DNA from 2 places in the Streptomyces sp. BPTC-684 genome. Region 1 is predicted to be linked to the other one. Evidence: riboswitches for the same ligand, from Rfam matches in the RefSeq annotation. Region 1 holds a riboswitch; the other holds the start of a gene.

Region 1 (5,143 bases):
ACTGGACCAAGTTGCCCAGCGGGGTCGAGGCTTGGCTCGTGACGCGGTACGCGGACGCCAAGCAGGCGCTCGCCGACCAGCGGCTCTCCAAGAACCCCGCGCACCACGACGAGCCCGCGCACGCCAAGGGCAAGACCGGCATTCCGGGCGAGCGCAAGGCCGATCTGATGACGCATCTGCTCAACATCGACCCGCCGGACCACACCCGGCTGCGGCGGCTGGTGTCGAAGGCGTTCACTCCCCGTACGGTCGCCGAATTCGCGCCCCGGGTACAGGAGTTGACCGACGAGCTCATCGACCGGTTCGCGGCGGAGGGGACGGCCGACCTCATCCACGAGTTCGCCTTCCCGCTGCCCATCTACGCCATCTGCGACCTGCTCGGCGTGCCGCGCGAGGACCAGGACGACTTCCGCGACTGGGCCGGGATGATGATCCGGCACGGCGGCGGCCCGCGCGGCGGCGTGGCCCGCTCGGTCAAGAAGATGCGCGGGTACCTGCTCGAACTCATCCACCGGAAGAGGGAGAACCCCGGCGACGACCTCATCTCGGGCCTCATCCGCGCCAGCGACCACGGCGAGCACCTCACCGAGAACGAGGCCGCCGCGATGGCCTTCATCCTCCTGTTCGCCGGTTTCGAGACGACCGTGAACCTCATCGGCAACGGCGTGTACGCGCTGCTGCGCAACCCGGACCAGCGCGAGCGGCTCCAGGCCTCGCTCGCGGCCGGGGAGTTGGACCTGCTGGACACCGGCGTCGAGGAACTGCTGCGCTACGACGGGCCCGTGGAGCTCGCGACCTGGCGGTTCGCCACCCGGCCGCTGACGATCGGGGGTCAGGACATCGCCGCCGGCGACCCGGTGCTCGTCGTCCTCGCCTCCGCCGACCGCGACCCCGAGCGGTTCCGCGACCCCGACGCGCTCGACCTCGGCCGCCGTGACAACCAGCACCTCGGCTACGGCCACGGCATCCATTACTGCCTGGGCGCACCGCTCGCCCGCCTGGAGGCGAAGACCGCGCTGGCCACCCTGTTGCGCCGCCTTCCTGACCTGCGGCTCGGGGCGGATCCTGCCGATTTGCGCTGGCGCGGCGGGCTCATCATGCGCGGACTGCGCACGCTTCCGGTCGAGTTCACACCCCACCAGAACTGACGATCCGTCATAACTGTGACTTTGGCGTTATCGCGGGTGCATCGACTTGTGACAAGCGTTCGAGTACGGCTACGTTCACCCCTCGACTCGGGAACCGGGCTCAACGTCCGGCTCGTCAGTCACAGACGTAGTCACACGGAAGGCCACAGCATGCGCTCCGGGAACGGACGGCACCGCCGACCCCGCCAGGCTCCCGCACTCGTCGTCGCGGCGGGGGTGACCGGCTCGGCCCTCGCCCTTCCGCTCTTCGCGGCGAGCGGTGCGAACGCCGCCTCCGCGACCACGTGGGACCGCGTCGCGGAGTGCGAGAGCGGCGGCGCGTGGAGCGCCGACTTCGGCAACGGCCTGTACGGCGGGCTCCAGCTCTCGCAGGAGACCTGGCAGGCCTACGGCGGTACGGCGTACGCCGAGCGGCCCGACCTGGCCAGCCGCGCGCAGCAGATAGCCGTCGGCGAGAAGGTGCTCGCGGCGAAGGGCCCCAAGGCCTTCACAAGCTGCTCGGCGGTCTCCGGGCTCACCTCGGGCGCCGGTGCGCCGTCCGTCGACCCGGGCGCCACGCCCTCGCCGTACGTCCCCTCGGAGGAGGGGGCGGCGACCCCGGACGCCGCGACTCCGTCCGCGCCCGCCAAGACGGCTCCGGCGCCCGCGAAGCCGTCCGGCTCGGCCTCCACCGCTCCCAAGCCGTCCACGACGCCGTCCGCGCCGTCCACGGGCGCGAGCGGCAAGCCCGGGTCCACGACGCCCTCCAGCCCGGCCACCGGCTCCCCGGACGCCGCCTCCGGCGGCAAGCACCGCGGCACGCCCGACCCGGCCGAGAGCGGCACCCCCGCGACCACCGAGCCGGGCAATACGGACAACTCCCATGAATCGGGGCGGCACGCCTCGCGAGGTGACGCCGACTCACGTGAGGCGGGTGACGCGCTCACCGAGGGCGGCGACTACACCGTCCGCCCCGGCGACAACCTGTGGGACATCTCGCGCTCGCACAAGGTCGAGGGCGGCTGGTCCGCGCTCTACAAGGCGAACGAGAAGACGATCGGCACCGATCCGAACCTCATCCTGCCCGGCCAGAGCCTTGATCTGGACCCGACAAAGAACCCGACAAAGACGGACAACCCGGCCCCGGCCAAGGGGTAGTTCAGGGGCCTATGTCCACTTCTGCGTAAGTGAGACATGGGTCTCTTTCCGTCAACTGGCGCGTCCCGTCGGTCCGGTACGGGCGATAAGCCCCCGACCTGCGGAAACGGGTGTTGTGGAAGGGGCGTCGGGGGCGATTTCTCCCCGATGTGCCCCTTTGAACATCAGGGGTTGGTGTGTTTACGGTCGGAGCGCTCGTCACCACGGGCCCCTTCGACCGGGAACGCCGAATCCTGCCGCCGGTCGCGGGGAACAGTCGACGCTCGATGCGCCGTAGGCAGGAGCGGGGGACCCAAGGTAAGCGCCGGGCCCGGCCGTTGAGGGACGTACGCCAATGCGGCGAGACGTACGAGACGGCTTGCGGGACCGGCTTGGGGTGAAGACGCGCCTTTCGGGGCGCGGCCGGGCCACTCACTCGCCCGAACCCGACAGCTCACCTCGCAGGCGTCGGTGAGGAGAACTCCATGCTGCTTTCCGGCAAGGGCAAGCACCGTCGCCCGTCCAAGGCCGTCCGCGTCGCCACGCTCGCCGGTGTCACCGGTGCGGCCGTCGCCGCCCCGCTGATGGCCGCGGGCTCCGCCTCCGCCGCCTCGGTCTCCACCTGGGACGCGGTCGCCCAGTGCGAGTCCGGCGGCAACTGGTCCATCAACACCGGCAACGGCTACTACGGCGGCCTGCAGTTCTCGCAGTCCTCCTGGGCCGCGGCGGGCGGCACGCAGTACGCCTCCCGTGCCGACCTGGCCACCAAGGGCCAGCAGATCGCCACCGCCGAGAAGCTGCTCGCGATGCAGGGGCCGGGTGCCTGGTCCTGCGCCGGTGCGGGCAACCTGACGGCCGGTGGCGCGTCCCCGAACGTGGACACGTCCGGCTCCTCCACGACCCCGAAGAAGGCCGCGCCCAAGGCCGCCCCCAAGGCCGCCCCGGCCCCGAAGCGCGAGTCCGCGCCGGCCTCGCGCGGCGAGTCCCGCCCGGCCCCGGTCAAGACCGGCACCGGCGAGTACAAGGTGAAGGCCGGCGACACGCTCGGCTCCATCGCGGCGGCGCACGGCGTGAAGGGCGGCTGGCAGAAGCTGTTCGAGCTGAACAAGGACGTGGTGAAGGACGCGAACCTGATCTACGTGGACCAGCAGCTCCACCTGAGCTAGGCGCGACCTTTTTCGGCCCGGTTTTCGTCTGCGGACCGTGGCTGGCTGAGCGCGCAGTTCCCCGCGCCCCTTATGCATCAGGGGCGCGGGGAACTGCGCGACCAGCCCCCACCGGGCCGCAGGTGATCCACTCAGCTGAAAGCTGAACCCGTCCCGTCCCGCCCCCGGCACGGGGGATTGTTTTGTTCGGGAACATTTTGCCCCCCGTTTCGTCCCACGAGCCGGTCGGTCGGCTGGCCGATGCCCCGGAGGCGGTTAGGCTCAGGGGTGCCGGACCACGCGGCCCGGCGTATTCGCGTCACATCCCAGAAGGAGATGCTCGTGCCGTCCATCGACGTCGTCGTAGCCCGGGAAATCCTGGACTCCCGAGGCAACCCCACGGTCGAGGTCGAGGTCGGCCTCGACGACGGCAGCACCGGCCGTGCCGCCGTCCCCTCGGGTGCCTCCACCGGTGCCTTCGAGGCCATTGAGCTCCGCGACGGCGACCCCAGCCGTTACCAGGGCAAGGGCGTCGAGAAGGCCGTCCTCGCCGTGATCGAGCAGATCGGCCCGGAGCTCGTCGGCTACGACGCCACCGAGCAGCGCCTGATCGACCAGGCGATGTTCGACCTGGACGCCACGGACAACAAGGGCTCGCTCGGCGCCAACGCCATCCTCGGCGTCTCGCTCGCCGTCGCCCACGCCGCCTCCGAGGCCAGCGACCTGCCGCTGTTCCGCTACCTGGGCGGCCCGAACGCGCACCTGCTGCCCGTTCCGATGATGAACATCCTCAACGGTGGGTCGCACGCCGACTCCAACGTCGACATCCAGGAGTTCATGATCGCCCCGATCGGCGCGGAGTCCTTCTCCGAGGCGCTGCGCTGGGGTGCCGAGGTCTACCACACCCTCAAGGCCGTCCTGAAGCGCAAGGGCCTGTCCACCGGCCTGGGCGACGAGGGCGGCTTCGCCCCGAACCTGGAGTCCAACCGCGCCGCCCTCGACCTCATCCTTGAGGCCATCAAGGAGGCCGGCTACGCCCCGGGCAAGGACATCGCGCTCGCGCTCGACGTCGCCGCGTCCGAGTTCTACAAGGACGGCAAGTACGAGTTCGAGGGCCAGTCCCGCTCGGCCGCCGAGATGACCGAGTACTACGAGGAGCTCGTCTCCGCGTACCCGCTGGTCTCCATCGAGGACCCGCTGTACGAGGACGACTGGGCCGGCTGGAAGGTCATCACCGACAAGCTGGGCAGCAAGGTCCAGATCGTCGGCGACGACCTCTTCGTCACCAACCCGGAGCGCCTGGCCCGCGGCATCGAGGAGGGCTCCGCCAACGCCCTGCTCGTCAAGGTCAACCAGATCGGTTCGCTGACCGAGACCCTGGACGCCGTCGAGATGGCCCAGCGCAACGGCTTCAAGTGCATGATGTCCCACCGCTCCGGCGAGACCGAGGACGTCACCATCGCCGACCTCGCCGTCGCGGTGAACTGCGGCCAGATCAAGACCGGCGCCCCGGCCCGCTCGGACCGCGTCGCCAAGTACAACCAGCTGCTGCGCATCGAGGAGATCCTCGACGACGCGGCGGTGTACGCGGGCCGCAGCGCGTTCCCGCGCTTCAAGGGCTGATCCCAGGCCAGCTGACCAGCTGAGCAGTCCTGACATGGGCAGACCGCCCTGTCGTACATACGTCCCCGGCCCCGGTCCCGTACCGTGTCCGGGGACGTTGTACGTACGTGA
Region 2 (5,143 bases), 1.1 Mb from region 1:
CGATGGCCCGCGACTTCGCCTACCGCACCTACGGGGGCAAGCGGGCGGCGCGGACGGTCGCGGAGTACGAGGCGTTCGCGACGGCCCTGGCGTTCCTGCGCCGCCGGGCCCGCCGCGCCCAGGCGGGCCCGGACTTCACGGCCCGCGAGCAGGAGCTGCTGCACCACCTGTGGGAGCGCCGTGCGGTGGCCGGACCCGCGCTGCTCTACGCGGCGGGCGCGGCGGGCCGCCTCTGGATCCCGCCCCAGCCGTACCCCTACGGGCACCGGCCGCCGTACGGACACCAGGCCCCGTACGGACACGACCGGTCCTCCTCCCCGTACAACCCCTATCTGCGCTGAGGCGGCCGACGCCTACGCCGACGCGGTCTTCAGCTCGCTCAGCTCCGCGTCCGTGAGCTCCAGGTCGGCGACCGCGAGGAGCGCGGGCAGCTGCTCGACCGTACGGGCCGAGGCGATCGGGGCGACCACGGTCGGCTGGGCGGCCAGCCAGGCCAGCGCGACGCTCGCGGGCTCGGCGTCGTGCGCCTGCGCGACGCGGTCGAGCGCGGCCAGCACCTTCGCGCCCCGGTCGGTCTCCAGGTGCTTGGCGGCGCTCCCGGCCCGCGCGCTCTCGACGTCCTGGCCCGGGCGGTACTTGCCGGTGAGGAACCCGGAGGCGAGCGCGAAGTAGGGGACGGCGGCCAGGCCCGAGCGGCCGGCGGTGTCCTGGAGGGCGCCCTCGTAGGTGCCGCGCGAGACCAGGTTGTAGTGCGGCTGGAGGGCGACGTACTTGGCCAGGCCCTCGCGGTCGGAGAAGTCCAGCGAGTCCTGGAGCCGCTCCGGGGAGATGTTGGAGGCGGCGACGGCACGTACCTTGCCCTCCCGCACCAGCTGGTCGAGGGCGGTGACGATCTCCTCGACCGGGACGGACTCGTCGTCGAAGTGCGTGTAGTACAGGTCGATGTAGTCCGTGCCGAGCCGGCGCAGCGACGCCTCGGCGGCGGCCTTGATGGTGGGAGCCGCGAGCCCCTTGAACTCCGGGTGCCCGCCGACCTTCGTGGCGACGACGACGTCCGCGCGGTTGCCGCGCGCGGCCAGCCACTTGCCGATGATCTCCTCGGACTCGCCGCCCTTGTTGCCGGGGATCCACGACGAGTACGTGTCGGCGGTGTCCACGAAGTTGCCGCCCGCGGCGGAGTACGCGTCGAGCACCGCGAACGACGCGGCCTCGTCGGCGGTCCAGCCGAAGACGTTGCCGCCGAGGGCGAGCGGGAAGACGGAGAGGTCGGAGGAGCCTAGGGGGCGCAGAGAGGTCATGGGGAGTGAACGGGCGGGCGGGGCACGGCTATTCCGCGCCCCCGCCCGAGGAGCCCCTGCCCGAGGCGCCCCCGCCCCACACGCGCACGTCCTACGGGTTCAGGCCCTTCGACTGCAGCCACGCCATCGGGTCGATGCCCGTGCCGCCCGGGGTGTGCACCTCCAGGTGCAGGTGCGGGCCCGTCACGTTGCCGGTGGCGCCGACGCGGCCGATCGTCTCGCCGGTCGTCACCTTCTGGCCCGCGCTGACCGCGATCGAGGACTGGTGGCAGTACCAGAGCTCCGAGCCGTCCTCCAGCTCGATGACCGTGCGGTAGCCGTACGAACCGGACCAGCCCGCCGACTTGACCGTGCCGCCGTGGATCGCCTTGAGCGGGGTGCCGGTGGGGGCGGCGAAGTCGAGTCCGGTGTGGTGGCCGGAGGACCACATCGAGCCGGCCTCGCCGAACGTCGAGGTGATCGTGTACGAGGCGACCGGGAGCGAGAAGCTCTTGGCGAGCTCGGCGAGCCGCTCCTCCTCCGCCTTCTTGGCGGCGGCCTCCTCGGCGGCCTTCTTCTCGGCCGCCGCCTTCTGCTCGGCGGCGCTCTGCGCGGCCTTCGCCTCGGACGCCGCCTTCACGGCCGCGGCCTTCTCGGCGGTCGCCTTCGCCTCGGCCTCGGCGTCGTTCTGCTGCTGCTCGGCCTGCTGGAGGATGCGGGCGCGCAGGGCCTCGCCGGCGCCGGTGGCGCCCTGCTCCGCGTCGGCCCGGGAGACGCCCGCCATGGTGAGGGGGGCGCTCGCGACGGCCTTGTCGGCCTGGGCGGCCGGGGAGGTGTCGGGCTTCTCGTCGTCGCCCGCGATGTCGGATATCAGCGTGCCCACGCCCGGCAGGGACTTGACGTCGGGCAGGTTGTCCGCGACCGAGTCGGGCAGGGATATGGAGACCGGCGGCTTGCTCTGCGCGCTGGCCATGCCGCCCGCGCCGACGGCCGCGATGACGCCGACGCCGAGGACGGTGGAGCTGCGGGCGAGCCCGCCGCGCTGCTTGACGACCCGGTGCCGGCCGCGGGTGGCGACCGATTCCTCGGTGGGGTTCCACTCCTCCCACACCTCGGTGTCACTGGGCGCGGTCCCGTACAGGGAGACGGGGGAAACCGGCGGGGTGCCGAGGGCAGGCTCGTTGGACGCCACGGAGGCGCACTCCTTTCCTTCCTTCTCGCCTACCGGGTTAGCTGACGGGTTCGGAGCAGGAAGGTCTCCTACGGGCACCTCTTCGAAGGTGCAAAGGTGCCCGATTCACCCCAAGTTGGTGGTTCCCCGGTTCCCTTTCGGGATTCGGCGCGTGCGCACGGTGCCGCCTCTGCGACGGCTGGGACGACCGCGCTGCGTTATCGAACGTTAATAGACAGGGGGACCGGATTCCAAGCGGTTCCCCCTGATCGTCGGGGGCAAGAGTTGACGGTGTGTCAATTGTTATGCACAGGGATGCCGTTCGACTACGTACGGTCACGGCACCACCGGCATCGTCCGCCGCCGCTCCGGCTGCCGCACCCCGGGCCGCCCCACCGCGAGCAGCGCCATGTCGTCGCTGGCGCCCCCGCCCGTATGTCTGCGCACGTCGTCGACCAACGCGTCCAGGACCCGGTCGGGGCCCGGGAAGATCCGGCCGCGCAGCCGCTCGTGCGGGTCGTAGAAGACTCCCGGCGGCTCCACCGAGCGCGCCTCGGAGAGGCCGTCGGTGTAGAAGAGCAGCGTCGCCCCGGCCGGGAAGGGGTACGCCTCCGCCCGGTCCGGCCACACCCCCAGCTCCGCCATCCCCAGCGGCAGCGCAGGGTCGGACGGGGTGAGCGCGTCCAGGGCCCCGTCGGCGTGGAGCAGCAGCGGCTCGGGGTGACCCCGGTTCACCAGTCGTACGGGCCCGGCGCCGCGCGGGATCTCGGCGAGCACGGCCGTGGTGAACCCCTCGACGGCGTCCAGGCCGTCGCGCCGGGTGCCCTCCCGGGTCAGCGCGCGCTCCAGGCGCCCGGCCACGGCCTCCAGGGTCGCCTCCTGCTCGGCCGCCTCCCGGAACGCCCCGATGACCACGGCCACCGCCTCCACCGCCTCAAGCCCCTTGCCGCGCACGTCCCCGACGACCAGGCGCACCCCGTACGGCGTGTCCTGGACGGCGAAGAGGTCCCCGCCGATGAACGCGTCGGCCTGGGCCGCCTCGTACCGCGCGGCCACCTGGAGGCCCCCGATGCGCTCGGCGGGCGTCGGCAGCACGGCGCGCTGGGCGGTCTCCGCGATGACCCGGGCCGAGGCGAGCCGCTCACCGCTGCGCCGCAGCATGCGGTTGATGAAGAGGGCGAGCGCGCCGACGGTGGTGACGGTGAACAGCTCGCTGACCGCCTCGCCGGTGCTGGGGATGTCGTGCAGATACTCCGTGACCAGCACCGCCCCGACCGCCGACGCACCCGCGACGGCGGTGCCGACCGGTCCGAAGAAGGGGGCCGCGATCAGGGGCGCGGCCGCGAAGAGGGCGGCGGCGGTCAGATCGGGCGGCGTCGCCACGTCGAGGACGACCCCGACGACCAGGAGCAGCGCGGGCAGCACGCGCACCAGGGCGAGGCGCCGGGAGCCGTCCCGGCCGCCGCCGTCCGATCGCTGCCGCACCCGTGGCCTCCAGCCCGTCCGCAGGGCAGCGGCGTTCCGCGCCCCACCCAGGGTGCCGGGCCTCTCCGCCAGCGGCGACCTCACCTCGGCCAACCGGGTGCGGCCTCAGTGGCGCTCCGCGCCCGTCGCGATCAGCCGCGCCCGGCACCTGCGGGGCCCGGCCCGGCCCCGTACACAGGTCCCCCGGGCATGGCGTCGGGCCGCCGGGGCGCCGTGGACGGAGGGGACGCCGCCCTTCGTGTACGAGGGGGCGGTCACCCAGGGCGCGGCCGGCGACAGGGGCAGCGACAGCGGCAGGGACAGACACATCAGCAGCGCGCACAGGGCGACGAACAGCGGCACGGCGGGCACCTTCCGCCGCCTCGCCGCTCGCAGCAGCCCCGCCATGTGGTCACGCATAGCATCCGTGAGACTACTTGACGTACATCTCTCGGCCGGTGAGGTGCCGCTGGGCGCTTCACGACCCGCACGCCGGAACTTGACGTCGCGCGAAGGCCGACCGCAGGCTCGTGGCCCATGCACGAACTTCGCTCGACCGCCGCCCTGCCGTCCGACCCGCCGCTCCTGTGGGCCGCCCAGGGCCTGACCGGGCCCTCCCGCGCCTGGGCGAGCGAGGACGGCCGCGCCTTCGCCGTCGCCGCCCCCGATCTGTCCCGCCACGACCGGCTGGCCGTCTCGGGGCCCGTCGGGTCGCTGGCCCCGCTGGTCGCCTCGGTGCTCGCCGAGACCGGCCCGTCCTACCGCCCGCTCGGCGACGAGACGACCGTGCGGGCGCTGGTGGAGGCACTGCCGGAGCTGCGCACGGTGGCCGCGTTCGGCTGGATGGGCCGTACCCGCCCCCTGTCGCCCACCGAGGCGGGCGCGGCGGACGAGGGCAAGGCGTGCTGGCTGGCGGACGACGACGCCGAGGAGATCACCGCGCTGCTCGCCGAGGCCTTCCCCGGCTCGTACGCGCTGCCGGGCGCGCCGGGCGTCGAGCGGTGGGCGGGCACCCGGGACGACGCGGGCCGCCTCACCGCCGTCGCCGCGCTCGCCTGGTCGTCCCCCGAGGTCGGGCTGCTCGCGGGGGTCGCCGTGCACCCGTCGGCGCGGGGCCGGGGCCTGGCCCGTACGGTCGTCGCCAAGGTGCTCGCCGAGGCGCTGGCCGCGCACGGGACGGCGGGCCTGATGGTGGACGGCGCCAATGACGCGGCGATACGCCTGTACGAGG

What was found. A riboswitch is a leader RNA that binds a small molecule or an ion and turns the genes downstream of it on or off. The one in region 1 is predicted to bind cyclic di-AMP.
Region 2: linked by a shared signal. The riboswitch ahead of QIY60_RS11870 (M23 family metallopeptidase) and the one ahead of QIY60_RS16620 (transglycosylase family protein) in region 1 are both predicted to bind cyclic di-AMP.

What each region holds. Positions count from the first base shown of each region.
Region 1 is NZ_CP124863.1:3,739,821-3,744,963, forward strand. Features, by position in the region: gene QIY60_RS16610 (cytochrome P450) at 1-1,148, shown strand, start outside; gene QIY60_RS16615 (transglycosylase family protein) at 1,299-2,285, shown strand; cyclic di-AMP (ydaO/yuaA leader) riboswitch at 2,545-2,747, shown strand; gene QIY60_RS16620 (transglycosylase family protein) at 2,750-3,430, shown strand; gene eno (phosphopyruvate hydratase) at 3,746-5,032, shown strand.
Region 2 is NZ_CP124863.1:2,668,789-2,673,931, forward strand. Features, by position in the region: gene QIY60_RS11860 (PrsW family intramembrane metalloprotease) at 1-341, shown strand, start outside; gene QIY60_RS11865 (aldo/keto reductase) at 354-1,298, opposite strand; gene QIY60_RS11870 (M23 family metallopeptidase) at 1,390-2,418, opposite strand; cyclic di-AMP (ydaO/yuaA leader) riboswitch at 2,481-2,629, opposite strand; gene QIY60_RS11875 (PP2C family protein-serine/threonine phosphatase) at 2,785-3,933, opposite strand; gene QIY60_RS11880 (hypothetical protein) at 4,039-4,332, opposite strand; gene QIY60_RS11885 (GNAT family N-acetyltransferase) at 4,450-5,143, shown strand, end outside.